Regions from separate parts of the Geobacillus sp. FSL K6-0789 genome, predicted to be linked through region 1. Evidence: riboswitches for the same ligand, from Rfam matches in the RefSeq annotation. Region 1 holds a riboswitch; each other region holds the start of a gene.

Region 1 (10,247 bases):
CATTAAAGAAAAGTGCAAAAAGATGAAAAAAGAGCGTGAAGCGGCGTTTGACCGGCTCATCGATCAGCTGGCCAATAAAAAAATCACCAAAGAACAGTTTAAACAAGAGCTGAAACAGTTGCATAAAATGAAACGGTGGATGACGAAAGAAGAAAAACAACAGCTTCATCAGCTTCATGAACAAACGAGGCAAGCGATGGAGAACAATGATCAGGAGGCCATGAAAAAACTGCTCCCGCAATGGCTTGAGCATATGAAAAAGAAAAATGAACGGTTGGCGAAATGGCTTCAAGAAGTGAAACAAGGATGATATAATGAAGAAAAAGGCCGTGTTCGATGCACGGCTTCTTTTTTTACTTTTTGTTGTCAGCCAAGGCAGGCGGTCGGGGAAGATTGCGCCTGTTTGTGCGCAGAAACCGACTCAGTCTGCCTGATGGATGCCGGAATGGGGGGTTGCGCCGTGGGGTATCCGATTGTTCTTCATGTGCGCGGCCGCCGCGCGGTCGTCGTTGGCGGCGGGAAGGTGGCGGCGCGGAAAGTTTACGGTTTGCTTGAAGCAGAAGCGGACGTTGTGGTAATCGCCCCGGAGGCGGTGCCGGACATTGAAGCGCTCGCGGCCAAAGGAGAGATCGTTTGGCGTAAGAAAACGTTCGCTGAAGACGACTTGGCAGGAGCGTTTCTTGTCATTGCGGCGACAAACGACCGGAATGTGAACGAAGCGGTGGCGCAAGCAGCAGCGCCCGGCCAACTCGTAAATGTCGTGGATGACCCGAAACGGTGTGATTTTCATGTTCCCGCTGTCATCCGCCGCGGTCCACTCACCATTGCCGTGTCGACCGGGGGGGCAAGTCCGGCGCTTGCCCGCCGCATCCGCCGCGAGCTTGAGGAGAAGTATGGTGAAGAGTATGAGCCGTATCTTCAATTTTTGCAGAAGGCCCGCGATATCATTTTGCGTGAGGTGGCGGACGATGCCGCACGAAAGCGGCTGTTTCGGGCGCTCGCTGCTGAGTCTTTCCGGCAGCGGGGCCGATGGGATGAAGAGTTGGCCCAGCTATTGGTGAACGAAAAAGAACGAAACGGGGAAAGAGGGAAAGAGCCATGAACATTCCGATGTATATTGTCGATGCGTTCACTGACCGGCCGCTTTTTAGTTGTACAACGGAAGTTGATAGCTGGTTCAGCGGCTCGGCGGGGTTTCGGTGAACGCGGAAACAAGGTGTCCTCATCGGGATGGACACCTTGTTCAAGGCGGGTTAGGCAGGTCAATCATCCCAACGGTACGTCCAAAACCGCTCTGTTTTGAGCCAGGCAAGCGCATCGCCGCGCTTGGAGGCTGCCTGCATCAGCCCTTCGGTTTGCGAACGGTGGGCGCGGATGGCGGCCAGCTTCGTCTCGATCACCGTGCTGACATCGCGGATGACGTCTGGCTGGCCAAGATCTTGTTCACAGTTTTTCGCAAACGCCACACAATGGACGGTCGGCCGTTCTTCTTTCGGCCAGCGCGTCAAGGCGCTGATGACTGCAGCGCCGCATGCATCGTGGTCAGGGTGAACGCTGTAGCCGGGGTAAAACGTGATGACGAGCGACGGGTTTGTTTCTGCCACGATGGCGGCAATCCGGTCAGCGAGTTCGTTTTCATCCTCAAATTCGACCGTTTTGTCGCGATACCCGAGCAGGCGCAAATCGCGAATGCCGAGAACGCGGCACGCTTCTTCCAGCTCCTGCTTGCGGATGAGCGGAAGCGTTTCACGGTTGGCAAACGGGGGCACGCCCATGTTTCGCCCCATTTCCCCAAGGGTCAGGCAGGCGTACGTCACCGGTGTGCCGCTTTGCACATGCTGGGCGATGGTGCCCGAAACGCCAAACGCCTCATCATCCGGGTGGGGAAACACAACAAGTACGTGTCGTTCCTTCATCGAAAGCCCCTCCTTATGCGAACGGCGTGTCGCTCAGCTCAAGAGCGACAGCCAGTTTCCCTTCGTAATCGTGTCCGGCCAACAACAATTGTCCTTCGTTCGTCCATTCCCAATGGGTCAGCCCTTCGGCGTACACCCAGCCGATTTGAAGCTTCAGCCCGACGCGGTACGGCCCCGGGCCGGTGATTTTGCCGCGGGTGAAGCGGATGCGAGCGTTGCGGATGTAAGCGCCGGCGGAAAAGAATCGTTCGTTATGATGAGAGGCGTACGCCCCGTTCGTCGTTTCCAAATGGATGTATACGTCGCGATTGGCGAAGCGATCCAACGCCTCTTGAACAGCGGCGGCGTCAATCGGCTGCACGCGGGGTCCCTCCTTTAGCTGTTTTCTATTATTGTACATGACCAAGGCATAGGAACGGAAATATTTCGTCTTTCATTGTATTTCATTGTATAATGAAGAACGGACACAGCTTGGACTCATCCGCACCTGAGAGGCGTTGAACAACGATTCAGCGAAAGGAAGGGTGAGGAGAAATGGGGTTTCAAGGCAATGGTGTCACGATGCTCAATTTTGACGGCACTTACCGGCCGCAAAAGCGATTGTTCCGCTTTCCGCACGAATGGATCGATCTGTCGGATGTGCCGGAGACGAATTTGTATTGCAGCGGGGAGGCTCTCGCCGAAATCGAACGGCGGCTGCGCCGTCGGCGGATGCGCGGAGCGGTTTTAATCGGGAACGGCAACTTCCATTATGTAAGCTATTTGCTCATAAAGGAGATGAAAGAGCCGTTTACGCTCGTCTTGTTTGACCATCATACCGATGCCGAAGGGGGGAGCGACCGCCTCATTTCATGCGGCTCGTGGGTCGCTTACGCACTCGGACATCCGCAGCTGCAAAAAGTCATCATTGTTGGTCCGTCATGTTCTCCAAGCCATCTTCGTTTATCTCCAAAGATTACAGTTCTTCCTTTCGATGATCACGATGAATGGCCGACGGCGCTTTTGGACGCTATTCCGACCGGGAGCGTCTATATCAGCATTGATAAAGATGCGCTGCGCCGCGAAGACTCCGTGACGAACTGGGATCAGGGGATGATGCCGCTTTCCCGGCTGCTCGCTTGTTTGCGCCTTCTGCTATTCTATAAAAAAGTGCTCGGCGTGGACATATGCGGGGAGTACCCGCAAGCGGCTGTCGATGTATTCCATCCGTTTTGCCGTGAAGCGCAGCAAAAAAATGAGCGTGCGAATACGGCCATTTTGGAGACGTGTTTTCAATATGCGGCGCCGCATTGCGGCCGGCTTAAGCAGGACGGATGGTGATCCCGCTTTTTCATTGGTGGAAAGAGCGCTTGACGGCAGACGGACAACGTCTGCGCTGGGAATAGATCCAAGCGGTGCAACAGTCAAATGCCGCTTCCGTACACAATGCGGAACTTAGTTTCGTCAGGGCGGACGGGGCGCGGCTCAACGTGCATGCGGGAAACTTTGGCAAACATCGTGCCGGCTTCAATCGTATCCAAAAACAGTTGGAGCGCGCTTTCATGCCCTTGGACTTCCATCTCCACCGTCCCGTCATCGTTGTTTTTCACCCAGCCGGTCAGCTGGCGTTTGAGCGCTTCGTGTTGGACGAAATAGCGAAACCCGACGCCTTGCACGCGCCCTTCGACCATGACATGAACCCGTTTCATCATGATTGAAGCCCTCCTTCGCTGCGGTCGCTTCGCTTCCATCATACCATGAAAAAAGGAGCTTGTCTGCTCAAGCTCCTTTTTTCGCTGCCGACAGCGCCTGCACCTGTTGTTGAATGAGCGTTACAAGCCGCGGATGATACCCTAAGTATGAGCATAAATGCCACTGTTGATCGGAAACAGGCATCGCTTGCAGCTTCCGTTCGACTGTTTTCATTAAAACGCCGGTAAACAGCAAATACGGCACGATAAAGACGCGCCGGTATATGGATGCCTGCGCCCGCTTGAACCCTTCGTCAAGCGTCGGGCGGATGGCGGCGAGAAAACAAACGTCAACGTGCGGCACGCTCGTTTTTTCTTGCAAGCGCCGGGCGATAGCGGCGATGTCGCGCTTCGTATCCGGGTCGCTGCTGCCGCGGCCAATCAGCAGAACCATTGATTCATGGTCAAGCGGCGCCGGCTGCTCGCCGATGCGGTCGATGATGATGTCAATCATTGCATCGTGGACGCCAAACGGCGCTCCGCAGACGATCTCCAAAGACGGATGGCGCTGTTTCGCTGCTTTAAGCGCAGCCGGAATGTCCTGTTTGGCATGTCCGGCGGATAGAAGCAGCAACGGGATGACGATCACACGGGTTGCCCCTTGGGCGGCGCAACGGTCAACGCCGGTCGCAATATCCGGCTCAGCCAGCTCAACGAAGCACAGTTCTTGAATCGGGATGTCGATGGCCGCCTTGCATTGTTCAACGAAGCGGGCTGCTTCTCGGCGCGCAGCCGGAACCCGGCTGCCGTGGCTGACGTACAAAATGGCTTCCATCGCCATTGCCTCACGAGGTGGCGCCAGCGGCTGCCGATGATGACAACAACCGCTCAAACCATTGAATGTTGGCGCGCAGCCGGACGACATCCCCGATGATGACCATGCTTGGATTTTCGATGCGTTCTTTGGCGGCAATAGCGGCGATTGTCGACAGCGTGCCGGTGACCGTGCGCTGGATGGGGGTCGTTCCCCACTGAATGATCGCCGTCGGCGTATCCGGCGCCTTGCCGTATTTAATCAGCTGACCGCAAATGTATGGCAAATTGTGGACGCCCATGTAAATGGCGATCGTATCAATGCCTTTGGTGAGGCTTTCCCACTTAATGTCTTCGCGGGTTCCGTCGCGGCGATGCCCCGTGACAAAGGCGACGCTGGAGCTGAACTCGCGATGGGTGACAGGAATACCGGCGTAAGCGGCCGCCGCGATGGCCGATGTGACGCCAGGGACGATCTCAAACTCGATCCCGTGCTGAACGAGCGCTTCCGCCTCTTCACCGCCGCGCCCGAACACAAACGGATCGCCGCCTTTTAAACGGACAACTGTTTTTCCTTTTTTTGCATGCAGAACGAGTGAACGGTTGATCGTTTCCTGCTGCATAGCATGGTAGCCGGGCAGCTTGCCGCAAAAAATGAGTTCAGCGTCTGGCTTGGCATATGCCAGCAAGTCCTCATTAATGAGGCGGTCGTACAAAATGACGTCGGCTTGTTGAATGCATTTCAACCCTTTGACGGTAATGAGTTCCGGATCGCCGGGGCCGGCCCCGACCAAATATACTTTCCCCATCGTTGTTTCAGCCCTTTCTGTCGTGATCCCGTCAGCTGCCGGCAGCAGCGCAAACGTTCCGTTGATGTTCATTGTAAACGCCTGGCCGTGGCATGAAAACGACTTTGTAAAATCGTCTCCCACTCTTTTTTCGAGTGGGAAACACGGTATCGTTAATGGGTTTCCAATGCGGGGATGAATCCGCGCTCCCGCAAATACGCGAGCACTTGCTCGACACATTCGTCCACCGAATAACGATGCGTTTCGATGGTCAGCTCCGGCGCTTCCGGCGCTTCATACGGCGAATCGATGCCGGTGAATTCGCGGATTTCCCCGCGGCGCGCTTTTTGATACAGCCCCTTTGGATCGCGCTTCTCGCACTCCTCAATCGGGCAGTTGACATATATCTCAATGAATTCGTCTTCCTCGACTAAGCGGCGAACGAGCGCCCGGTCTTCGGCAAACGGCGAAATGAATGCCGTTAACACGAACTGGCCGCTGTCGACAAACAGTTTGGCGACTTCGCCGATGCGGCGGATGTTTTCTGTCCGATCGGCGGCGGAAAAGCCGAGGTCTTTATTGAGCCCGTGGCGGATATTGTCACCATCGAGAACGTAATTTTGAATGCCAAGCTCAAACAGCCGTCTGGAGACGGCGTTCGCCACCGTCGATTTGCCGGATCCGGACAGGCCGGTGAACCAAAGGACGGCGCTATGATGGCCGTTGCGTTGGCGGCGATCTTCTTTTGTCACCGATGTATGATGCCAAACGATATTCGTGCTCATCTCGCTCCTCCTTTAGCGTGTCGACGGGGTGACCGTTTCGCGTTCTTGCAGCCCTTTGATCAAAACGGCGGCCACTTCCGGACGGCTGAATGTGCTCGGCGGCACTTGGCCGTTACGCAACATTTCACGGACTTTCGTGCCAGAAAGGACAACGTGATATTGCGCGTCGTGCGGGCATGTTTTCGTCGATGCCATGCCTTCGCATTTCGTGCAATAAAAGCTGTGTTCGAAAAAGAGCGGTGTAATGCCAAGCTCTTCGGCTGTAAAGTTCGAGAAGATTTTTTGCGCATCATACGTGCCGTAATAGTTGCCGACGCCCGCATGGTCGCGGCCGACGATGAAGTGCGTGCAGCCGAAGTTTTTCCGCACCATGGCATGGAAAATCGCTTCGCGCGGACCGGCATAGCGCATCGCAGCTTGGAAGACGCCCAAGAAAACGCGGTCTTTCGGATAATAGTTTTCCAGCAGCACTTGATAGCTTTCCATCCGGATGTCGGCCGGAATATCGTCCGCTTTCGTTTCGCCGACGAGCGGGTTTAAAAACAAGCCGTCCACGATTTCAAGCGCGCATTTTTGAATGTATTCATGGGCGCGGTGAACCGGGTTGCGTGTTTGGAAGCCGACGACGGTATTCCAGCCGAGTTCGGCAAATCGTTTCCGCGTTTCGGCCGGATCGAAATAAAACGGAGCAAACTGGCCTTTGTCGGTCCGTTTGACGAGCGTAACCGCTCCGCCGACGTACACATCTGGTTTTTCAAACAGCTTGCGCACGCCCGGGTGAGCGAGTTCATCGGTTTTATAGACGAGCTTGGCTTCTTTCGTTTTATCCGGGCGGTAAATATCGGTGATTTCAATGACGCCGTAGACGTCGCCGCCATAAACGAGTTTCGCTTTGTCGCCGACAGTGAGTTCACTCGCTTTTTCTTCCGTCACCGCCAGCGTGATTGGAATGCTCCAGACAGTGCCATCAGCGAGGCGCATCGTTTCTACGACCGCATCGTAATCGGCTTTCGTTAAAAACCCGGTGAGCGGGCTGTAGGCGCCTGTGCCGATCAGCTCAAGGTCGCTTAGTTCGGCTTTGGACAGCTCGATCGTTTTCGTTGCTTCATCGATTGGGTAATCCGGATTCCAACGGTTGATCAATGTGCCGCCATGCGGAATGCTCAAACTCATGTTCATAACCTCCTAGATTGATAGATGTTCATTAAATGCCGCCGCCATGTTCATGAAGCGAACGCTCTTCTTCGGCGACTGTTTTTTTTAAGCTGATGACGCCAAGCGTCGCCAGGCAGACGCTGAAGATGGCAATCACCGTGTAAACATCGCTGTCAAGCAACAGTTTCACAAGGCTGTACGAAATGACAAGGGAAAATATTGGCGAAACAAACCACACTTTCAACAGTTGCACGACAATCCGCTTTTGCCAAATCGACATCCCGCTTTTCGCCGTGCCGATGCCGATGATCGCCGATGTCGTAATCTGCGTAAGCGGAACAGGCAAACCAAACAGCGACGAAATGATGACGAGCACGGCTCCCGTGCCGGAAATGGCGATTCCTTCAAACGGGGAGAAGTTTGTAATTTTCTTTCCGTTTGTTTCTAACACGCGATGCCCAAGCAACAGGGCGCCGGCAGCGACAAACAAGCCGCCGAAGATAGTTGCCGGCCCGACCGCCATCAGCCCGGCGCCGACGAGCGGCCCGACGGCATTGGCCACATTGTTCATGCCGGCGGAAAACGCCTCGAGAAAGCCCGTGACAACGAGCAAGGCCATGAATGTTTTTTGCCAGCGCCCTTGTTCAAGCTGCGGATATTTTCGCTTGAGCGTCAAAAACCATTTGCCGACAGCCAGCGTAAACGAAAAGGCGACGATCGGGATCACGATCCATACCGACACGATAAACAGCAGCTTATGAAAGTACAACGCCTGATAGGCGATGCCAACACCGACGACTGATCCAACGGTGATCTCGCTCGTCGAGAGCGGAATGCCCATGATGTTCGCCGCAAAAAGTGAAATGGCCGCCGCCGTTAAAATGATGACGACGATTTTGACGGTGAGGATCGAAGACGGAATAATGCCCGACCCGATCGTTTTCACTACTTCTCCGCCGCCAAGGCTGCCGAGAAACACGCCGATGCCGCAAAGAAGGAGGGCCATCGACTTTTTCGGAATGGCGCCCGACCCGTACGCGACGCCCATCGAGGCGGCCGCGCCGCTCGCCCCGATGTTCATGGCGAAGAAAAAGGACACAATAAAGGCAATGGCAAGGAGCATATAGTTGTTCTCCCCTTATGTGAGATGGAGCCCGCACTCCGTTTTCCCCTGGCCGGCCCAGCGCCCGGAGCGCAAATCGTTCGGATCCGATGCCGGCGCTGTGCAAGGGGCGCAGCCGATGCTCGGGTAGCCCCGGTCATGGAGCACGTTGTACGGAAGACCTTGTTTATATACGTAATTCCAAACGTCTTTCCACGTCCAATGAATGAGCGGGCACACTTTAATGGAGCGGAATTTGTCGTCTTTATTGATGTACTCGACATGGCGCCGCGTCGGCGACTGTTCGCGGCGCAAGCCGGAAATCCAGGCGGTGACGCCGGTCAAGACTTCCCGCAGCGGAATGACTTTGCGCAACTCACAGCATTTGTTCGGATCGCGTTTCCATAGTTCATCGCCGAACTGTGCAGCCTGCTCCTCCAGCGTCAAGTGCGGCTGTTTCATCACGATGCGGAGCGACGGGTATTTTTCCTGTACGTTCGCGATCGTGTCGTACGTCTCTTGGAAATGCATCCCTGTATCCAAAAAGACGATTTCCGCATCCGGCTTGACTTGGAAAATCAAATCAATGAGCACAATCCCTTCAATGCCGAAACTGCACGCATAGACAATGTCATCGCCGTATTCGCGGTACGCCCAAGCAAGGACAGCCAACGCCCCTTTCGTTTCATCATCGGACGGAAAAGACGGTTTTTCGGCCGTTTCCCATTGGTCATATGTGAGCATCGTTTCCCCCTCCTTAAAAAACAAAGAAAATCAACATAATTAGTCGGATATTCATCCGGCAACGGGCAGCCTGGCGATAAAAACGCCCCTTCCATTTCGGAAAGAGCGGAAGAACGAGGGACGCCTTATCTTCCAAAATGGATCCCATTTTGCTGGAATTAGCACCTTGCCAAACGCGGCAGGTTGCCGGAGTTCATCGGGCCAGTCCCTCCCCCGCTCTTGATAAGCGTATGTAATTTATATTGATTAAATTTTAACACAATTGGCGCTAATGTCAATCCTAGTTTTTCGATAGGAATTTTTTTATATACATAGGCAGCTTCGCGATGCTTCCATCCGGTGACGGAAGGAGAGGATTACCGCTTGCGCAGGCTTCCGAGCTCCTCAACAATGGCCTGTATTTCGCTTGAACTGAACGTTTCACGCTTCATGACCATGTCGTAAATGTCTTTCAGTTCGTCATACCATGCCTCGGAAAAATGGGCCGGCTTAATCGCATCAAAATTGAGCACTTTTAATTTTTTCTTCAGTTGTTCAACGATATATTCGACGTTTTCTGCGGACGGTTTCGATAAATCCATGGTTTCGCTCCTTTCGTGGCAGGTTATCATGTATTGTACCACACCGGCGGTGAAAAAGGGGAGAGGCAATATAGTCCGCGCCAGCGTTAGGTGGTAAAATATAGGTGCATGTGCACGAGCTGCTAGAAAGCAGCTATCAAGCGCTTGGATGAAAAGGGAAAACTAATGCCAAGAAAACGGGATGGAAAGGAGTGGCTGCTTCGATGGTCAAAGTGTTGTTTGTTTGCCTCGGCAACATTTGCCGTTCGCCGATGGCGGAAGCGGTATTCCGTCATTTGGTGAACGAACGGGGGCTTGACGGACAGATTGTCGTTGATTCAGCGGGAACGGGCAGCTGGCATGTCGGGGAGCCGCCGCATGAGGGGACAAGGCGGATTTTGAGTGAAAACGACATTGACTATTCCGGCATCCGCGCCCGGCAAGTCGGGCGCCGCGACTTGGAGGAATTTGATTACATCATCGCCATGGACGCCGCCAATTTGAGCGATTTGCGCCGGCTCGCCGGGCCGAATTCGCCGGCGGTGATCGCCCGGCTGCTTGATTTTGTCCCGGATCGGGAAAAAGACGATGTGCCGGATCCGTATTATACCGGGAATTTTGCCGAAGTGTACCGCTTGATTCGCTCCGGCTGCGAGCATTTGCTTGACGCGATCGTCCGCGATCATCGGCTGGCCCCTAGGGAAAGAAAATGAT
Region 2 (9,217 bases), 1.2 Mb from region 1:
GAAAGGAACAGCGCGTTCAAGGAAATGTGTTTGTGTTGAAAAAAGAAGGCTACCGCTTGTATCCGCTTGACGTGCCGCTTGAAGTGCGCCGGACGGTGCAAAGCGAAGCGAGCGGCGTCGCGGTCGTGAGAAAGCTCGAATGGGAAGACAGTCGGACGACGGTGACGTATGAGCTCGTCAGCCTGTATTCGACGAATTGAACGAGGCTGCACACCATGAAGCGGCTGAATGAGAGCTGAACGGGTTCATCGGACAGGAGCGCAAACGGAAGAACGGTTTGCGCTCTTGGCTCAAGTTTTTTCCGTCTATAGTTAACTTGTGGCGTCAGGCCGGTTCAGACAAGCATAAAAATAGCCTTTGCTTGAGGATTTCCTGTGCGACGTTTGATCATACCATAAAAAAAGTAGGGGGGAGGAGAAGGAGTTTGGCCGCGGAGAGCGAATATCATACGATGAATTCGATGCCGCAAGGAGGGGAAACGTGGCCAAACCGCGAATCGATCACGACCGGTTGTTCAAAGAGCTGCTGTCGACGTTTTTCGAAGAGTTTTTGCTTCTTTTCTTTCCCAACGTGTACGAGCACATCGACGTTCGCCACCTTTCTTTCCTCACAGAAGAACTGTTTACCGACGTGACGGCCGGAGAGAAGCATCGCGTCGACTTGTTGGTCGAAACGAAGATGAAGGGGGAGGAAGGGCTCATCATCGTCCATGTCGAACACCAAAGCTACGCACAGCGGACCTTCCCCGAGCGAATGTTCCTCTACTTCAGCCGCTTGTTTCAAAAATACCGCCGCCGCATTCTTCCGATCGCCATCTTCAGCTATGATGAACACCACGATGAACCTTCCTCATTGGTCGTCCAGTTTCCGTTTTTGACCGTTCTCGACTTCCGCTTTCTGACGGTGGAACTGCGCAAACTGCCGTGGCGCGAGTACATCCGCCGTGACAATCCGGTTGCCGCCGCCTTGTTAAGCAAAATGGGGTATAATGAAAGCGAGAAGGTGGAAGTGAAAAAGGAGTTTTTGCGCATGCTAGTCCGCCTTGAGCTCGATGAGGCGAAGCAGCGGCTGTTGTTTGGGTTTTTTGAAACGTATTTGCGGTTGTCCGAAGCGGAGGAAATCCAACTGCGAAACGAGGTGAGCCAAATGGAGACGAAGGAAGCGAAGCAAGTGATGGAGCTCATCGTCTCGTACGAACAGCGGGGAATGGAAAAGGGAATTCAACAAGGAGTCAAACAAGGGATGAAGCAAGGGCGCCAAAAAGGGATTGAGGAAGGGAAAATCGACATCGCGAAGAAAATGTTGGCGAAAGGGTACGATGTCGACACGATCCACGAGCTGACCGGGCTGCCGGCGGAAAAGATTGAACAGCTGAAGAAGTAAACCCGCCTTCGCATTGTCGTCGACCTCCAATCGTACAAAAATCCCGGGGGATCGACGACAATCATTTTATGCGTTCGAAAAAACAGCCGGACAGGGAACGGCTCCCTGTCCGGCTGGGTTCTTGTTACACGAGCGGTCCGCCGAGTTTTTCGATGGACGGATCGATGTGGGCGAATTTTTGGAAGTTGGCGCGGAATTTTTGCGCTAGCTCTTTTGCTTTTTGTTCGTATGCTTGTTTGTCGGCCCATGTGTTTTGCGGCTGCAGGACGTCATCCGGCACGCCCGGGACGCGGGTCGGGATGGCGAGGCCGAAAATCGGGTCTTGCACCGTTTCGACGTTGTCGAGCTCCCCTTCGACGGCGGCTTGCACCATCGCCCGGGTGTAGGCGAGCTTCATGCGGCTTCCGACGCCGTACGGCCCCCCTGTCCAGCCGGTGTTGACCAAAAAGACGCGGACGTTGTGTTCGGCGATTTTTTGCCCGAGCATTTCCGCGTACTCAACGGCCGGGCGCGGCAAAAACGGTGCGCCGAAGCACGTTGAGAACGTTGCTTCCGGTTCGGTGACGCCGCGTTCGGTGCCGGCGAGCTTGCTTGTGTAGCCGCTTAAGAAATGGTACATCGCCTGTTCGCGCGTCAGCTTGCTGATCGGCGGCAGGACGCCGAACGCATCGGCTGTCAAAAACACGATCGTGGACGGATGGCCGGCGACGCTCGGGTCGATGATGTTTTGGATCGCCTGAAGCGGGTAGGCGGCGCGTGTGTTTTCCGTCAGCGTGCCGTCGTCGTAATTCGGCACCCGCGTCGCGTCATCGAGAACGACGTTTTCGAGCACCGCGCCGAAGCCGATGGCGTCAAAAATTTGCGGCTCTTTCTCGCGCGATAGGTTGATGCATTTCGCATAGCAGCCGCCTTCGATGTTGAAAATGCCGCGGCTTGACCAACCGTGTTCGTCATCGCCGATCAAGCGGCGGTTCGGGTCGGTCGAGAGCGTCGTTTTTCCCGTTCCCGACAAGCCGAAAAAGAGGGCGACATCGCCTTCCTGCCCGACGTTGGCCGAGCAGTGCATCGGCAGGATGCCTTGTTCCGGCAGCACATAGTTCATGACCGAGAAAATCGATTTTTTCATTTCGCCGGCATACTCGGTGCCGCCGATCAACACGGTGCGCCGTTCAAACGAGATGATGATGAACGCTTCCGAGCGCGTCCCGTCCACCTTCGGGTCGGCTTTAAAGTTCGGCGCGCAAATGACGGTGAATTGCGGCTCGTGCGCGGCGAGCTCCTCGGCGCTCGGGCGGACGAACAGCTGATGGACGAACAAGTTGTGCCAGGCGAATTCGTTGACGACTTGAATCGGCAGCCGGTATTTCGGATCGGCGCCGGCAAAGCCTTTAAAGACGAACAGTTCATCTTGTTTCATTAAATAATCGAGCACTTTGTCGTACAGTTTCTCAAACGTTTCCGGAGACATCGGCTGGTTGACCGTTCCCCAGTCGATCGTTTGCTTCGTGGACGGTTCTTCGACGATGTATTTGTCTTTCGGCGACCGCCCCGTGTACTTGCCGGTTGTCACCGCGACGGCTCCGGTGTGGGTCAGCCGTCCTTCGTTCCGTTGCAGGACTTTCTCGACGAGCTCGGCGACGGACAATTGGTGATGTACGTACGGTTTTTGTAGCAATAAATCAAGCTTATTCGTCATGTTTGCGATCCCCATATTCAAAACCCGCCTTCTTTTTGTAATCACTCTTGAAAATAGTATAACACATTTTTATTAATAGTCCATACTAATTGTGTGGGTTTTTCAAACTTTATTTTGCCCAATGTGTCGATTTCCTTGAGGAAAGAATTTTCGCGGCTGGAAATGATAAAAAATGAATTTTGATAGTTGACTTTGCCGATTCCGTTGCGATAAGATAAGTCATTGAACGGATACTCTTATCCCGAGCCGGTGGAGGGACAGGCCCGATGAAGCCCAGCAACCGTCACAACTGGACATGTGTGAAATGGTGCTAACCTGTGGCAAGGCGCAGTCCTTGAACGATAAGAGTGAAAGGAAGCAATACGATTGCCATGACCTTTCCTCAGCCGTTACAGGAAAGGTTTTTTATATTGCGAAGGGAAAAAGGGAAATGAGTTCCGTGTCGCCACATTATGCCAAGAGGAGGAAACAAACCGAATGTCAGCCAAACGCCGCTTGTTTACTTCAGAGTCTGTGACGGAAGGACATCCGGATAAAATTTGCGACCAAATTTCTGACGCCATTTTGGATGCGATTTTGGAAAAAGATCCAAACGCCCGCGTCGCCTGCGAAACGAGCGTCACGACCGGGCTGGTGCTCGTGAGCGGGGAAATCACGACATCAACATACGTGGACATTCCGCGCATCGTCCGCGATACGATCCGGGAGATCGGCTACACGCGCGCCAAATACGGATTTGACGCTGATACGTGCGCGGTGCTGACGTCGATTGACGAACAATCGCCGGACATTGCGATGGGGGTGGATCGGGCGCTCGAGGCGCGCGAAGGTCAGATGACTGATGAGGAAATTGAAGCGATCGGCGCCGGCGACCAAGGATTGATGTTTGGGTTCGCCTGCAATGAGACGGAAGAATTGATGCCGCTGCCGATTTCGCTTGCGCACCGCTTGGCGCGCCGATTGGCGGAAGTGCGTAAAACGGACGTCTTGCCGTACTTGCGGCCGGACGGGAAAACGCAAGTGACGATCGAATACGATGAAAACGGCAAACCGGTGCGCGTCGATACGATCGTCGTTTCCGCGCAGCACCATCCGGAAATTACGCAAGAGCAAATCGAGCGCGACATTAAAGAGCAGGTCATCAAGCCGGTCGTGCCCGCGGAGCTGCTTGATGAGAACACGAACTATTTCATCAACCCGACAGGACGGTTTGTCATCGGCGGTCCGCAAGGGGATGCTGGGTTGACGGGGCGCAAAATCATCGTCGATACGTACGGCGGCTACGCCCGCCACGGCGGTGGCGCGTTCTCGGGCAAAGATCCGACGAAAGTCGACCGCTCGGCAGCGTATGCGGCCCGCTATGTCGCGAAAAACATCGTCGCGGCAGGACTGGCCGACAAATGCGAAGTGCAGCTCGCCTACGCGATCGGCGTCGCCCGTCCGGTATCGATTTCCATTGATACGTTCGGCACCGGCAAAGTGTCGGAAGACATTTTGATTGAGGTCGTGCGCAGCAACTTCGATCTCCGCCCGGCGGGCATCATCAAAATGCTTGACCTGCGCCGCCCGATTTACAAACAGACGGCTGCTTACGGCCATTTTGGGCGTACGGACATCGACTTGCCGTGGGAGCGCACTGATAAAGCGACGACGCTGAGAGAACAAGCGCTGGCGCTGGCGGACAAGTGATGAAAGAAAAAGAGCTGCCTGATCACGGTAGCTCTTTTTTGTCGGCGCACGATGTCCGCTGTTGCTGCAGCGCTTTGTAATACTGCCCTTTCTCGACATATTCGCGGCGGATGCGCTCCATTTCGCGGATATCGTCTTCCGTCAGTTCGCGGACGACTTTCGCCGGTCGGCCGAGGGCGAGCGTGTTGGGTGGAATTTTTTTGCCCGGCGGCACTAAACTGCCGGCGCCGATAAACGCGCCTTCCCCGATTTCCGCGCGGTCCAAAATGATTGAGCCCATGCCGATGAGCGCGTTTTTGCGAACGATGGCGCTGTGCAAAATGACTTGATGGCCGACCGTCACCCCGTCCTCAATGATAAGCGGATTGTTTGGACTTTGATGCAAAATTGAGTTATCTTGAATATTGACCCGGTTGCCAATCACCGTTGGTGCCACATCGCCGCGAATGACGGTATTGAACCAAATGCTTGTCTCTTCGCCGATCACGACATCGCCGGTGATCGTCACATAGTCGGCGATAAAGGCGGAGGCGGCAATTTGCGGCGTTTTGCCTTTGTATGGGTAAATCATGGGCGTTCGTTCCTTTCTGTTGCAAAATCGATCGTTCACCATGTATTGTACAACGCTGCGTCCAAATCGCCAACGAAAGCGAGCGCGCCTAATCGGGATTGGTGAAAAACGTTTCGTTTCGCCCGATGAGTGGTTGGGATCGGGGAAGAAGATCCGATTTCACAAAGCTTCTCAACGTGAGAAGAACCGTTGTTGAGCGGCTTTTTCATTCCGTCGCCAACCCTTTTATGATTTGCCCCGGCCGCATTGATGGCAATACTGGAAGACGAGATCGCAAGCTGTTCAGACGCGAAACAATTTTGGTTGCCGATAAGATGGAAATGCTAGGAGACGAGACCATGGTGTTTGCACCTGAGGTGAACCGATTGAACATTCCGAAAAACCCCATCGCCTTGATGAAAATGGTGTATCGTGACGTGCTTCCGCTTGTCCACCGCGAGCTTGCCTATTGGCGGCGCCAGGCCGAGCGCATTCCCGACCCGGAGCTTCGGCGCCAGGCCTTGGCGAGCATCGCGTCGAAAACGTTCCATTGCGAAGGCGGCTCCATTTTGGCGCTTTTGGCCGGAGAAAACATGGAGGATTGCATCCGCTTTATCGTGGCTTACCAGACGATCAGCGATTATTTGGATAATTTGTGCGACCGCAGCACCTCGCTCGATCCGCTCGACTTTCGCGCCTTGCACGATTCGATGCCGGACGCGTTGACAATCGGCGCCGAGCCGTCGAACTATTACCGACATCGCCGCGAACAGGAAGACGGCGGCTATTTGCCGGCGCTTGTCCGCACGTGCCAAGAGGTGCTCGAGACGGTGCGCCATTATGAGACGATCGCCCCATTTTTGCATGAATTGGCCGGATATTATTGCGACTTGCAAGTGCATAAACATGTCGAAGCGAGCGAGCGGGTGCCGCGGCTGGAGAAATGGTTCGCGCAATACAAAGACGCCTTGCCGCCGATGGAGTGGTATGAGTTTTCCGCCTGCTCCGGTTCGACGCTCGGTATTTTCTGCCTCGTCGCCTATGCGTTTGGCGAATCGCTGCCGCCGGAGATGGCGAGACAAGTGCGCGACGGTTATTTTCCATACATTCAAGGGCTGCACATTTTGCTCGACTATTTGATCGATCAAGAGGAAGATCGAGCCGGCGGCGATTTGAATTTTTGCTTTTACTATCCGAATGAAACGGTGATGCTTGAGCGGCTTTGCCATTTCATCGAAGAGGCCGACCGCCATGTCGGCGCCCTTCCGCACAGCCAGTTTCACCGCCTTATTCACCGAGGGCTTCTTGGGTTGTATTTGTCGGATGCCAAGGTGAAAAAGCAACGCGGTCTGCACCGGCTGGCGCGCCGGCTCGTCCGCGCCGGCGGGGCGGCGTCGATGTTTTTTTATTGGAACGGAAAAGCGTACCGCTTTTGGCAGGAGCAACAAAAACGGCTGTCCTTTTCGTAAGGGCAGCCGTTTGCTTGTACTGGCGAGAGCAGTGGTTCGTCGGCGGATCGGACGGAATCAGGCGCTCCCATCCGCCCGATTCTCGAGTGCGATCAAAAACGGCGGGTTGTTTTGCCGATTGATGAATTCGTATTTCAAGGCATGGACGCGCCGTTGATCAAGAAAGCGGACGTAATCAAGGAGCGCGTCGCGTTCGCGCTTTCCCTCCGGATGGCCGTGGTAGACGACAAGAACGATGATGCCGCCCGGCTTTAGGATGGAAAGAAGCTGCTCGACCGCTTGAATCGTCGATTCCGGCTGGGTGGCGATTTGCTTATTGCCGCCCGGCAAATAGCCGAGGTTGAACACGGCGCCGGCGATGCGTCCGTGAACGGAGTCGGGGAGCGTTTCGAGCAGCAGGCTATGGCTTGTCTGAAACAGCGTCACCCGCCCGTCCAGCCCGTGTTCGGCGAGGCGGGCTCTGGCCGCCGCGATCGCTTCGGCTTGAATATCAAAACCAAACACATGCCCGCGCTCCCCGACGAGCTCGGCTAAAAAGACGGTGTCATGGCCGTTGCCAACTGTCGCATCGACGGCGATGTCGCCTTCGTTGACTGCTTGATCAAGCAAAAAGCGGGCAAACGGCAAAATATTCATGATGGCCATGCGTTTGCCACCCCCTGTTCGCGCCGCTTTCCTTGAAAGCTGTCCCGCCGCTTGAGTTCAGCGTCAATGGCGTTTAGCCCTTCCCATTTGTTGACGCTCCACATCGGGCCAAAATCGCCCGATCTGGCGGCGCTGCAAAACGTGCAGTCGCCATACGTCACCGTTCCGTCGCGGTTCGGGCAGTCAAACCTGCCGTCAAGGGCGACTTTGAACACGTTTTGGCCGAACGTTTGCCGCAAATGGCAGTTCCATGTGTGATACCGTTTTCCGTCGGCGGCATATGGAAATGGGATTGCGTTTGTCACGGCCGTTCTCTCCTTGTGCTGAAATGGCATCATCCTTGCATTGTACCACGGATGGCGGCAAAAAGCGACTGTTGCCAATCATTGACGTGATACAGATGAAAGCGTCGGCGCATAGTAAAGATGAGGGAACATCATGAAAAGAGGTGAGCGCATGGCGACAAGACAATCGGTGGAAGAATTTTTGCAGCGGTGCGAAGACGTCATCCGCTTTGCGAAAGAACAATATACGGAAGCGCAAAAGCAAGAGCACTACAACATCACGGAATACACAAACGCCCAGCAAATGCTTGAGCAGACAGTCAACGATTTGGCTCACTTGGCGCGAAGTTGCAACGCCCAGCAGCGGGAACAGCTGCATCGGATGCGGCTTCAGCTTGAGCAGCTGCAAAACGAGATGATTTTGCTTGACCGATGAAACAAGAGCTTTGCACGATGGCCGCTATCGAAGGTCCTGGTGCATAACAAGCGGATGTTGCCTGACCGGTGAAACGGAAAGCAACCGCAGGGCGGCTGTCTGCTTGATGGCGAACACAAGGAGGAACAAGGAATGAAGCGACGTCTGAAACAAACGAACCCGGAGCAAAAAACGCGCAACGGTCACAACAATAACGATTTGGAACTCGGCCAAGACTTTGATCCGGTGAAACTGGCGAAAAAACAGTATGAACAAACAGGTGGCCAGCCGGCCCGCTCCAAGCAGCGGAACGGGTGACGCGCCGCTGTCTGTGAGGGCGCCATGCCGCCCTCTTTTTTTGATTGCTTTTTTTCGCTTTCCCACATACAATTAGTTTGGGAGTCGAAATAGCAGACGAAAAGGATGATGACCGATGCCCCGTGCTCTTTGGTGGCTGCTTGTCGGCATGGCGCTCAATGTCACAGGAGCGTCGTTTTTATGGCCGCTAAATACCATTTATTTGCATGAACAGCTCGGCCAGCCGCTCGTCGTAGCGGGAGCGGTGCTGATGCTCAACTCCGGCGGCAGCGTCATTGGCAGCTTGCTCGGCGGCATGTTGTTTGACCGGATCGGCGGGTTTCGCACGCTCGTGTCCGGAGCGTGCCTGACGATGGCGGCGCTTGTCGGTTTGGGCGTCTGGCATGGTTGGCCGCATTATGCCGTCTGGCTGGCGCTTGTCGGCATCGGCAACGGCGTCGTCTTTCCGGCGGCGTCGGCGTATGTCGGGGCGGTTTGGCCGGAAGGGGGACGGCGGGCATTCAACGCCTTGTATGTGGCGCAAAACATCGGCGTCGCCGCCGGCTCGGCGCTTGGCGGCGTTGTCGCCTCGCATTCGTTTGCGCTCGTGTTTTGGGCGAACGTTTGGCTGTATGCCGCTTTTTTGGCGACGGTCGTCATTGGGCTGCGGCGCATGCCGCTTCCGCCGCTGCGGAGAAAAGAGCGGAAGCGCCGAACGGGGGACGGGGCGCCCCGGGCGCACATCCGCGCCCTTGTCCTTCTTTGCGCCGGCTATGGATTATGCTGGAT
Region 3 (10,247 bases), 200 kb from region 1:
ACCCCGAGTATGGTCGCGACCGCCGCCGACAGCAGCGCAATGACGATTGTATTCAAAACGATGATGAGCAAGCGGTCGTCGGACAGCACGTCGCGGTACCATTTAAACGTGAACGATTGAAAATCGTGCATCGCCCCGCCGCTGTTGAACGAATAATACATCAAATACACAATCGGCGTATACATCACGGCAAACACGACTAACAAGTACACACGTCCCCACCAATGCGTCCGTTTCATCGGCTTCCCTCTTTCCTTCCGGTTCCTGTCAGGACGACGATGACCGCCATCGCGATCATTAACACAACCGCGATCGTCGCCCCCATCCCCCAATTTTGGGTGACAAGAAAATGCTGTTCAATGGCAGTGCCGAGCGTAATGACGCGGTTGCCAGCGACAAGGCGTGTAATCATAAACAGCGACAGCGCCGGGATAAACACCGCCTGGCAGCCGGCCTTCACCCCGCCAAGCGTGAGCGGGAAGACGACGCGGCGGAACGTCGTCCAAGCCGAAGCGCCCAAATCGCGGGCGGCATCGACAAGCGATGGCGGCAGCTCCTCCAGCGCGTTGAAAATCGGCAGCACCATAAACGGAATAAAAATGTACACCGACACAAAGACAAAACTGAAATCGGTGAACAACAGCTGCCGCGGCCCGACGCCCAGCGCTTTCAACAAAGCGTTGGCCAGCCCGTACGTGCCGAACAGCCCTAAAAACGCATACACCTTCAGCAGCAAATTCACCCACATCGGCAAAATAAGCAACAACAGCCATAACTGCTTGTGCCTCGTCTTTGTCAGCCAATAGGCGGTTGGATAGCCGATGAGCAGCGACACAAGCGTGATTAAAAACGCATACCAAAACGAATACGCCATCATTTTCAAATAAATGGGCGTCCACACGGATTTGTAGTTGGACAACGTCCAATGGCCGTCAAGATCCAAAAACGATTCATACACCAAAAAGACAATCGGGGCCACGACAAACAGCACAAGCCAAATGCCATAAGGGATTAAATACCAGTTCCGCCACGCCCGTTCCGTCATGCGTCCTCATCCTCCTTTTCGACTCGCATGACGTGAATCGCTTCCGGTTCAAAACGAAGGCCGACCTTTTCCCCGACTTCAGCCTTTTTCGTCGAATGGACAAGCCATTCGTTGCCGTTTTCGTCATAGCCGCAAATTTCATAATGGACACCGCGGAATAAGAGCGAATCGACGCGGATGACGATCTGCCCGTCTTCCGGCGCCGCGAGCTCCAAATCTTCCGGGCGGATGACGACATCGACCGGTTCGTTTGGCGCGAAGCCGCGGTCAACACACGCAAACTGTTTGCCGGCAAATTCGACGAGGAAATCATCGATCATGCGCCCTGACAAAATGTTCGATTCGCCAATGAAATCGGCGACGAATCGATTGACAGGCTCGTCGTAAATGTCTTTCGGCGTCCCAAACTGCTGAATTTTTCCTTTATTTAGAACAAAAATGTAATCGGACATCGCCAACGCTTCTTCTTGATCATGCGTGACAAAAATGAACGTAATCCCTAAGCGGCGCTGCAATTCACGAAGTTCGTACTGCATTTCCGTGCGCAGCTTCAAATCCAAGGCCGATAGCGGCTCATCCAAGAGCAACACTTCTGGCTCATTCACAATCGCCCGCGCAATCGCGACGCGCTGGCGCTGACCGCCGGACATCTCTTGAATGCGGCGGCGCTCATAGCCTTCCAAGTTGACAAACCGGAGCGCTTCGCTCACTTTTTGGCGGATGTGTGCTTCTTTCATCTTTTTCACGCGCAAGCCAAATGCCACGTTTTCAAACACATCGAGGTGAGGAAACAACGCATAGTCTTGAAAGACAGTGTTGACTTGCCGCTTGTTCGGCGGGACGTTTTGAATCGGCTTCCCGTGGAAATAAATCGTTCCTTCCGTCGGTTCGATAAACCCGGCAATCAGCCGCAAAATCGTCGTCTTCCCGCACCCTGACGGGCCAAGCAGCGTATAAAACTTCCCGCGCTCCATCGCAAAACTGACGTCATCCAATACGACCGTTCCGTCGTATTCCTTCGTCACTCGCTCGAAGCGGATGATCTCTTCCCCGTTCACTTCCAGCCCTCCGTCTTCTTGATGTTCACTATTCCTAATTAGAACATAGGAGAGTGGAAAGTGCAACGGAAAAATCCTTGATCACACGTATGAAAACTGAATTTTTCCTGAAGATCCCGCCGTCATTTTTCTATTTTGTCTTCATTGTTTGGACGTGTAAGCGAGATTATGCGGGAGCCAGGGAAGCGCTCTTGATGAACGTGAGAAGCAATGAGATAAGCATGTTGACGGTCGCCTTGAATCCACTCCGCCAACCGATCGCGACTTAGCCTATCAAGGGAATTGAACGGTTCATCCATCAAATACAATTCGACCGGGCGGGCTAAAGCAATCGCAATATGCAGTTTTTGTTTTGTTCCTAATGAATACTGATCCACCGGGAGCGGGAGCATCTCCTCCATTCCAAGCAGACTGCATAATTCGTTCGCTTTGCGGACGTACTGTTGATCCAGCTTCCATAAAAGCCGGAAACATTCGATATTTTCATAACCCGTCAATTTTGAAAACATGACAGTCTCGGATGTCACATAAGACAAATGAGCGCGCATGTCGGGAAGCTGAATCGGATTGCCTTTATAAAAGGCTTGATAATGCAGCTCTCCTTTATCGAGCAATCCCGAAATAATATGCAAAAGAGTCGTTTTCCCCACTCCATTGGGGCCGGTGAGAAGCACGGTCTCCCCTGAAAAAATGGAAAATGAGAACTGCTGAAAAATCGTGGCTCCCCCATCATAGCGATACGTCAAGTTTTGCAATGAAAATAACGGTTCCATCTATTTCTTCCCCTTTTCCTGCTTGGCTCTTCACCAAAAGTTGTACTTGATTTTTTCTGAACTCTATTTACGCTTGTAAGGGAAAATCAACAAATCCGTGATTTTTTCAAATCTTTGTGCAGGAAGCTGTATTGCTTGTCAAGTACATGTTGTGGTGAAGAGCCTCCTGCTTTTTAGACCCGTCTATTTTTATACATGAGACACCGTTGATTCCAACCATGCTGAGATGATGAGCAGCGCGACCGCCAGCACTAGTAAAAAGAGGATATCCCGTATATAGAGCGTTTCTTCTTCTCCTCTTGCTCTTTTTTTGACGATTTGAAGAAACCGCCATGTCTCGTACCCTAATGTACAAAACAAGATATGGCCGATGATTTCAGGAATCGCGTGAGGAAAGACACCGGTCATCAACGGCTGCATGCCATATCCTGTGGCGACTCCTCTCACGATCACGCCTAGCATTGCTGCGTTGTAACCGAGATAAAGGGTATTGGCCATTCCTAGCGTCAGCCATCCGCCAACCATCAAAATGGCTCCAACCATCAAGTTGTGGCCTAAAGTGGTCCAAAACGCCATGGAAGTCGGATGAATCGTAAGCTTTTGTGAAAAAATCACTGCTCCAAAAGCAAAACATACAATGTACACACCTAACGACAATAACATATACGGCAAATGAGTGTGAATCGCTCGTCTGATCACCGCAAATGCCTCCTCACGTGCGCCGAGCATATTGAGAACTATTCCATAATACAAGGTACAGCATCAAGACAAACAAAACGCTGTAACATGCCCAACTCCAACCTTTCAAAAGCATAAAAAAGGCAGAAAGAAGCGATGAAAAAACGGTTATGTAAATCAACAAGCGATGAAACGAATGATTTCCGGCCGCAATCACCATATACCCCGCATAATCACGCGGAGATGTCAATGCCGCCTGCTCACCGCTGGCTAAAACAAGGCAGAATACTTCATAATCGGTGCGCAAAATCCGCTTGACAACAAGCGAATAGACGGGCATCATCACCACAGCTCCCATTGCTGCCCAAAGCCCTCCACGCATCCCCAATAATCCTATGTATTCGAGAAGTAGCAATCCTACTGCCGTCATGCATGGGTAGACGCCTAATCGCTCAAGCAGCGTCCATTTCGCTTCGATTAACGGTACAAGAGGAGGTGGAGAAAGAAGACGAAACACAGTGAGACGCTCCATCTCGCTTTCAAACTGAAAAATGTCGCGAAAGACGTCGGTAATGGCCCGCAACGTCCCTGTCATGACGATATACATTTCAAACATAAACAAAAACAAAATGATCGACCCGTTATGAACAATCGGCAACAGCGCCAAATTCGCTCCTGCGACCAAAAACCATTCCCCTGGCAAAAATAGCGACCAAGGCGGTTTCGTCAACTCACGGGCTTGGCGTGTTAACAGACAAAGATCTTTATATAAAATTGCATTATTCGTGCTGCGAATTTTTAACGACTCTATGACACGTTGATGCCATGAATATAGCATGTACGCTGTCTTGTCAGAATGAGACGCACGAGTGAAAGAAAAGCAAATCAAAGCCAACAGAGCGAATCCAGCACCGATGAATGATAAAGTTGTACTTGAAAATAACCACCCTTCCCTCCAACTTGTCATGCGTTCATAAAACAGCTGTTGCCAATGAGCAACATAACCATCCATATACACAAGGTAAGAGAGCGACAACCCATACATTCGAACCGCTTGGCGGGACAATTGCAGCAACGGCACAATCGCCGCAAGCACGACATAACCAATCGCGAATGATGCCATTCGAAAGAAAAAGGCAGAAAATGCGCCTATCGCTCTAAAAGTTGAGCCACGCACTATATGCGATGTCACATAAAGAAGCAACAACATCGTATGTCCAAACCATACGAATGATGCGCCTGTGATCCCGAACATCATCATCAACCCAATGGAAGGAGGCAACCAAATCGGCAATAGCCGCAGAAGAGACACAGCATAGTGGATTTTGAGCAATCGCTGCCACACCTCGTCATCCCGCACTCCAGACAGACGCACATAATGATAATGGTATTGACGTTGCAATGCCTCTTTGGACTCAAGCAAAACTCCTATGAAAGGACTGACAGACATGAAAAAAAGAGCTCCCATAACCATAGAAGGGCGAAACAGCGTCGAGGATCGAGCACAAAAGGCTACAACCACAGCCGATGAAACAAGCCATTTCGCCGCTTCCACCAAGAACATGGTCATCTTCGGGGAAAAAGGCGATTTTCTCTGCAACGGCTCCAAACTGCTTCGTTGTCGTTGTTGATATAACAGCCATACGAGTTTCATTTCTCTTCCCCCACATTGATTTACTCATTAGGAACGGCAGGGAGTTTTTCCCCTGCCGTTTTGCCTTTTACCATGCAATCGCTGCTGCTTTTCCTCGTTCCGCCACTATTTTTTTCACCGTCGCGACAAAAGCTGACCACCCAATTTCCAAAATGGCGTCGACTCCACCTGACAAAATAGCGGTGATCCCAAGAATAATAGAAATGAGAGTGGAGCCGGTCAACACAATCGAAACAACCGTCGTCGCGATTGTCTGTGACACGCCGAGCGTCCCGGCAACAAGCGCCAGCAAACTCATAACCTATCACCTCCTTCCAGTAAATGATAATCGATCAAAACTTTTTTCAAAAACATTCTGTGTCTATCTCATCCTTCGCACTAAACGAGAATAAACCCCGCCGTAAAGCAGCACCAATACAATAAATCCTATTTTGATGGGCATGCTGGCCGCTTTTAGGCGAAAAGCAACTCCAATCAACACAACAAGCGGCAGGCTAATCAGAATAAAATACGGCCACGACCATTGTTTCACCCACTTCACTCCTGTCTGCGATGCGGTTTCTAGTAAATTCCTTGTTAATATCATCCATTTTAATTATACACCTTGACTCTAAAAAAAAAAAGAAGAGAAATCGTTCGATAATTTTATCTTTTTTTACATATTTCGACATATTTCGTGCTATTGACATGAAACAGAGATGCTTTTAAGAGATTAGTACAAGGTAAGGGAGGAGATACAATGCTTCTTTTTTATTACGTCATCCCATGTTTCCTACATCATCATATGGTATAATAATCCCAACCAACATGAAACGAATGGAGAAGGAATCCACTTGAAAAGCATCAAACCCGGCCGCGTCCCGTCGATGCAAGGGCTGTTCGGCAGCATCGCCGCTGTGTTGTTCGGCATCTTTTGGATGGTGATGACCTTCTCCATCACCGCGGACTCGCCGTTTCCCGCCGCCCGCTTTTTTCCGTTTTTCGGCCTTGTCGTCATCGCCATCGGTGTATTTCAAGCAATTTACCATTACAAAAATGCGACGGGAAAACAACGCATGTCCTTATTGGACATTGTCGTCAGCGAGGAAGAGCCCGACCCACTGAACGTCCGATTTGGAGGCAAAGAGAAAACAAACAAGTATTGCCCATACTGCGGAGAACATGTGCAGCGTGATTTTCAGTTTTGCCCCCGATGCGGGAAAGCACCGAGCCCTTGACGCGAGCCGCTCTTTTTATCTGAATCTCTTTAACTTTTGAAATTTCCTTCTTCACCGTATTGAATAATTTCGAAAAATACATTAAATTATATAGTAATCATCAAAACGTCACCGCACAATTGCATACCGGCATTCTTATCAAGAGAGGGGGAGGGAATGGCCTGGTGAACCCTCAGCAACCTGGCCGCGGCCAAGGTGCTAAATCCAGACAGGCGGAAGCCTGGAAGATAAGAAGAAGCGAACGAAAAGTCTTCTTCTTAGAAGGCTTTTTTCTTTTACTACAACGAAATGGGGGAATCAAACGTGGGGCTGCTCGATGAGTTGAAACAACGCATTCTCATCGCCGACGGAGCGATGGGGACGCTGTTATATTCGCATGGCGTCGACCGTTGTTTTGAAGAATTGAATCTATCGAATCCAGACGAAATCATTCATATTCATGAAGCGTATATCGCCGCGGGCGCCGATGTCATTCAGACGAATACATACGGCGCCAACTATGTGAAACTCGCCCGCTACGGCCTTGAAGATGAGGTGCCGGCCATCAACCGCGCGGCGGTGCGGCTCGCCAGGCAAGCGGCGAACGGGCGGGCATACGTGCTCGGAACGATCGGGGGGCTGCGCACGTTAAACAAAAGCGTCGTCACGCTTGAAGAAGTGAAACGGACGTTTCGCGAGCAGCTGTTTGTCCTGATGGCTGAAGGAGTCGACGGCGTGCTGCTCGAGACGTATTACGATTTGGAAGAGTTGGAGACGGTGCTTGCCATCGCCCGCAAAGAGACCGACTTGCCGATTATCGCTCACGTCTCGCTCCATGAAGTCGGCGTCTTGCAAGATGGCACGCCGCTCGCGGACGCCCTTATCCGCCTGGAGGCGCTCGGGGCCGATGTCGTCGGACTGAACTGTCGTCTCGGTCCATATCATATGCTTCGGTCGCTCGAGGAAGTGCCGCTGCCGAAGCAGGCGTTTTTGTCGGCGTATCCGAATGCGAGCCTCCCGGATTACCGCGATGGCCGGCTTGTCTATGAGACGAACGCTGAATATTTCGAGGAAACAGCCAAAGCGTTCCGCGACCAAGGGGTGCGCTTGATCGGCGGGTGCTGCGGCACGACGCCGAAACATATTGAGGCAATGGCAAAGGCGCTCGCCGACCGGACGCCGGTGACGGAAAAAACGGTGAAGCGGCGCACGGCATCTGTATCGGTGCAAGCCGATCGGCCCGCGCCGACTCCGCTTCCCGAGCTCGCCCGCACGTACCGCTCGGTCATTGTGGAGCTAGATCCGCCGAAGCAACTCGGCATTGACAAGTTTCTTGCTGGGGCGAAAGCGCTCCATGACGCCGGCATCGATGCGCTGACGTTGGCCGACAACTCGCTCGCCACGCCGCGCATCAGCAACGCCGCTGTCGCCACGATCATCAAGGAGCAACTCGGCATCCGCCCGCTTGTGCATATTACATGCCGCGATCGCAATTTGATCGGCTTACAGTCGCATTTGATGGGCTTGCATACGCTCGGCATCACCGACGTGCTCGCCATTACCGGCGACCCGTCGAAAATCGGCGACTTCCCAGGAGCAACGTCGGTGTATGATTTATCATCGTTCGATTTGATCCGCTTGATCCGCCAGTTTAACGAAGGGCTGTCGTACTCGGGCAAACCGCTTGGGCAAAAAACGAACTTCTCGATCGGCGCTGCGTTCAACCCGAACGTCCGCCATTTGGATAAAGCAGTTGAGCGAATGGAGAAAAAAATTCAATGCGGCGCCCACTATTTCTTGACCCAGCCGATTTACTCGGAAGAGAAAATCGTTGAAGTGTACGAAGCAACCAAGCATCTTGACACGCCGATTTACATCGGCATTATGCCGCTTGTGAGCGCGCGCAACGCCGACTTTTTGCATCATGAAGTGCCGGGCATTACGCTCTCTGACGAGATTCGCGCCCGCATGGCCGCCTGCGGCAGCGACCCGGTGCAAGCAGCCAAGGAAGGCATCGCTATCGCCAAATCGCTCATTGACGCTGCGTTTGATTTGTTTAACGGCATTTATTTGATCACGCCGTTCTTGCGCTATGACATGACAGTCGAGCTCGTCCGCTACATTCACGAAAAAGAAGCGGCCGCCAAAGAAAGGAAGGTTGTTCATGGCTAACGTCACCTTAGAACAGCAGCTGCAAAGAAAAATTCTTGTCATCGATGGCGCCATGGGCACGATGATCCAAAGAGCCAACCTATCGGCCGTCGACTTTGGCGGCGAGGCGTATGAAGGGTGCAACGAATATTTGACCCTCACCGCCCCGCATATCATCCGCCGCATTCATGAAGCGTACCTAGAAGCCGGTGCTGATATCATTGAAACGAACACGTTCGGAGCGACACGCATCGTGCTTGACGAATATGGCCTCGGTCATTTGGCGCTTGAGCTGAACATCGAAGCGGCCAAACTCGCCAAACAAACGGCTGAGTCGTTCTCCACCCCGGACTGGCCGCGCTTTGTCGCCGGTTCGATGGGGCCGACGACGAAAACGTTGTCGGTGACAGGCGGCGCAACGTTTGAAGAACTCGTCGCCGCCTACGAAGAACAAGCGCGCGGACTGCTCTTAGGAGGCGTCGACCTTCTCCTACTCGAGACGTGCCAAGATACGCTGAATGTCAAAGCCGGTTTTCTCGGCATTTCGAAGGCGTTTGAAGCGGTCGGTCGCCGCGTGCCGCTCATGATTTCCGGCACGATCGAACCGATGGGCACGACACTCGCCGGGCAGGCGATCGATGCGTTTTTCATCTCGGTGCGCCATATGAAGCCGATCGCCGTCGGCTTAAACTGCGCGACAGGCCCCGAGTTTATGACCGACCATTTGCGCACGCTCGCCTCGCTCGCTGACACGGCGGTCAGCTGCTACCCGAACGCCGGTCTGCCGGATGAGGAAGGCCGCTACCATGAAACGCCGGAGATGTTGGCAGAGAAAATCCGCCGCTTTGCCGAAAAGGGATGGATCAACATCGTCGGCGGGTGTTGCGGTACGACGCCGGATCATATCCGCGCCATTGCCGAAGCGGTGCGTGATCTCCCGCCGCGGGCGATCCCGTCTTCGTTTGATGTCCACGCCGTTTCCGGCATCGAGGCGCTCATCTATGATGAAACGATGCGCCCGCTCTTTGTCGGCGAGCGGACAAACGTGATCGGCTCGCGCAAATTCAAACGCCTCATCGCCGAAGGGAAATACGAAGAAGCGGCGGAAATCGCCCGCGCCCAAGTGAAAAACGGCGCCCATGTCATCGACATTTGCCTCGCCGACCCAGACCGCGACGAACTCCATGACATGGAACAGTTCGTCCGCGAAGTCGTGAAAAAAGTGAAAGTGCCGCTTGTCATCGATTCGACCGACGAGCGCGTCATTGAACGCGCCCTCACCTACTCGCAAGGGAAAGCGATCATCAATTCGATCAACTTGGAAGACGGCGAGGAGCGGTTTGCGAAAGTCGTTCCTCTCTTGCACAAATACGGCGCCGCTGTCGTCGTCGGCACGATCGATGAACAAGGGATGGCGGTCACCGCCGAACGGAAGCTGGAAATTGCCTTGCGTTCGTATGACTTGCTCGTTAACCGCTACGGGGTGCCGGCGCGCGACATCATTTTCGATCCGCTCGTCTTCCCGGTCGGCACCGGTGATGAGCAATACATCGGCGCGGCGAATGAAACGATCAAAGGCATCCGCCTCATTAAAGAGCGGCTGCCTCATTGCTTGACGATGCTCGGCATCAGCAACGTCTCGTTCGGCTTGCCGCCGGCCGGGCGCGAGGTGCTCAACTCCGTCTTTTTGTA

The links. Region 1 has a riboswitch for S-adenosylmethionine ahead of NSQ51_RS02450 (phosphoadenylyl-sulfate reductase). Riboswitches for the same ligand answer to the same signal wherever they lie in the genome.
Region 2: linked by a shared signal. The riboswitch ahead of metK (methionine adenosyltransferase) and the one ahead of NSQ51_RS02450 (phosphoadenylyl-sulfate reductase) in region 1 are both predicted to bind S-adenosylmethionine.
Region 3: linked by a shared signal. The riboswitch ahead of NSQ51_RS03575 (bifunctional homocysteine S-methyltransferase/methylenetetrahydrofolate reductase) and the one ahead of NSQ51_RS02450 (phosphoadenylyl-sulfate reductase) in region 1 are both predicted to bind S-adenosylmethionine.

What each region holds. Positions count from the first base shown of each region.
Region 1 covers NZ_CP151966.1:478,913-489,159, forward strand. The annotation lists gene NSQ51_RS02395 (hypothetical protein) at 1-310, shown strand, start outside; gene NSQ51_RS02400 (NAD(P)-dependent oxidoreductase) at 461-1,102, shown strand; gene bshB2 (bacillithiol biosynthesis deacetylase BshB2) at 1,263-1,916, opposite strand; gene NSQ51_RS02410 (YojF family protein) at 1,930-2,277, opposite strand; gene NSQ51_RS02415 (arginase family protein) at 2,451-3,236, shown strand; gene NSQ51_RS02420 (acylphosphatase) at 3,320-3,604, opposite strand; gene NSQ51_RS02425 (sirohydrochlorin chelatase) at 3,675-4,421, opposite strand; gene cobA (uroporphyrinogen-III C-methyltransferase) at 4,432-5,208, opposite strand; gene cysC (adenylyl-sulfate kinase) at 5,361-5,972, opposite strand; gene sat (sulfate adenylyltransferase) at 5,985-7,145, opposite strand; gene NSQ51_RS02445 (inorganic phosphate transporter) at 7,177-8,250, opposite strand; gene NSQ51_RS02450 (phosphoadenylyl-sulfate reductase) at 8,266-8,973, opposite strand; SAM riboswitch class I at 9,096-9,202, opposite strand; gene NSQ51_RS02455 (DUF1128 domain-containing protein) at 9,330-9,554, opposite strand; gene NSQ51_RS02460 (low molecular weight protein-tyrosine-phosphatase) at 9,758-10,246, shown strand.
Region 2 covers NZ_CP151966.1:2,474,283-2,483,499, reverse strand. The annotation lists gene NSQ51_RS13095 (DUF2584 domain-containing protein) at 1-200, shown strand, start outside; gene NSQ51_RS13090 (Rpn family recombination-promoting nuclease/putative transposase) at 481-1,383, shown strand; gene pckA (phosphoenolpyruvate carboxykinase (ATP)) at 1,508-3,094, opposite strand; SAM riboswitch class I at 3,313-3,427, shown strand; gene metK (methionine adenosyltransferase) at 3,557-4,768, shown strand; gene NSQ51_RS13075 (gamma carbonic anhydrase family protein) at 4,791-5,339, opposite strand; gene NSQ51_RS13070 (tetraprenyl-beta-curcumene synthase family protein) at 5,678-6,787, shown strand; gene NSQ51_RS13065 (class I SAM-dependent methyltransferase) at 6,845-7,432, opposite strand; partial or broken gene NSQ51_RS13060 (hypothetical protein) at 7,543-7,767, opposite strand; gene NSQ51_RS13055 (YtzC family protein) at 7,889-8,152, shown strand; gene NSQ51_RS13050 (hypothetical protein) at 8,285-8,449, shown strand; gene NSQ51_RS13045 (MFS transporter) at 8,565-9,217, shown strand, end outside.
Region 3 covers NZ_CP151966.1:679,801-690,047, reverse strand. The annotation lists gene NSQ51_RS03620 (ABC transporter permease) at 1-239, opposite strand, end outside; gene NSQ51_RS03615 (ABC transporter permease) at 236-1,045, opposite strand; gene NSQ51_RS03610 (ABC transporter ATP-binding protein) at 1,042-2,103, opposite strand; gene NSQ51_RS03605 (ABC transporter ATP-binding protein) at 2,226-2,876, opposite strand; gene NSQ51_RS03600 (stage II sporulation protein M) at 3,066-3,575, opposite strand; gene NSQ51_RS03595 (hypothetical protein) at 3,589-5,208, opposite strand; gene NSQ51_RS03590 (uberolysin/carnocyclin family circular bacteriocin) at 5,276-5,506, opposite strand; gene NSQ51_RS03585 (hypothetical protein) at 5,570-5,740, opposite strand; gene NSQ51_RS03580 (zinc-ribbon domain-containing protein) at 6,042-6,425, shown strand; SAM riboswitch class I at 6,558-6,659, shown strand; gene NSQ51_RS03575 (bifunctional homocysteine S-methyltransferase/methylenetetrahydrofolate reductase) at 6,729-8,576, shown strand; gene metH (methionine synthase) at 8,569-10,247, shown strand, end outside.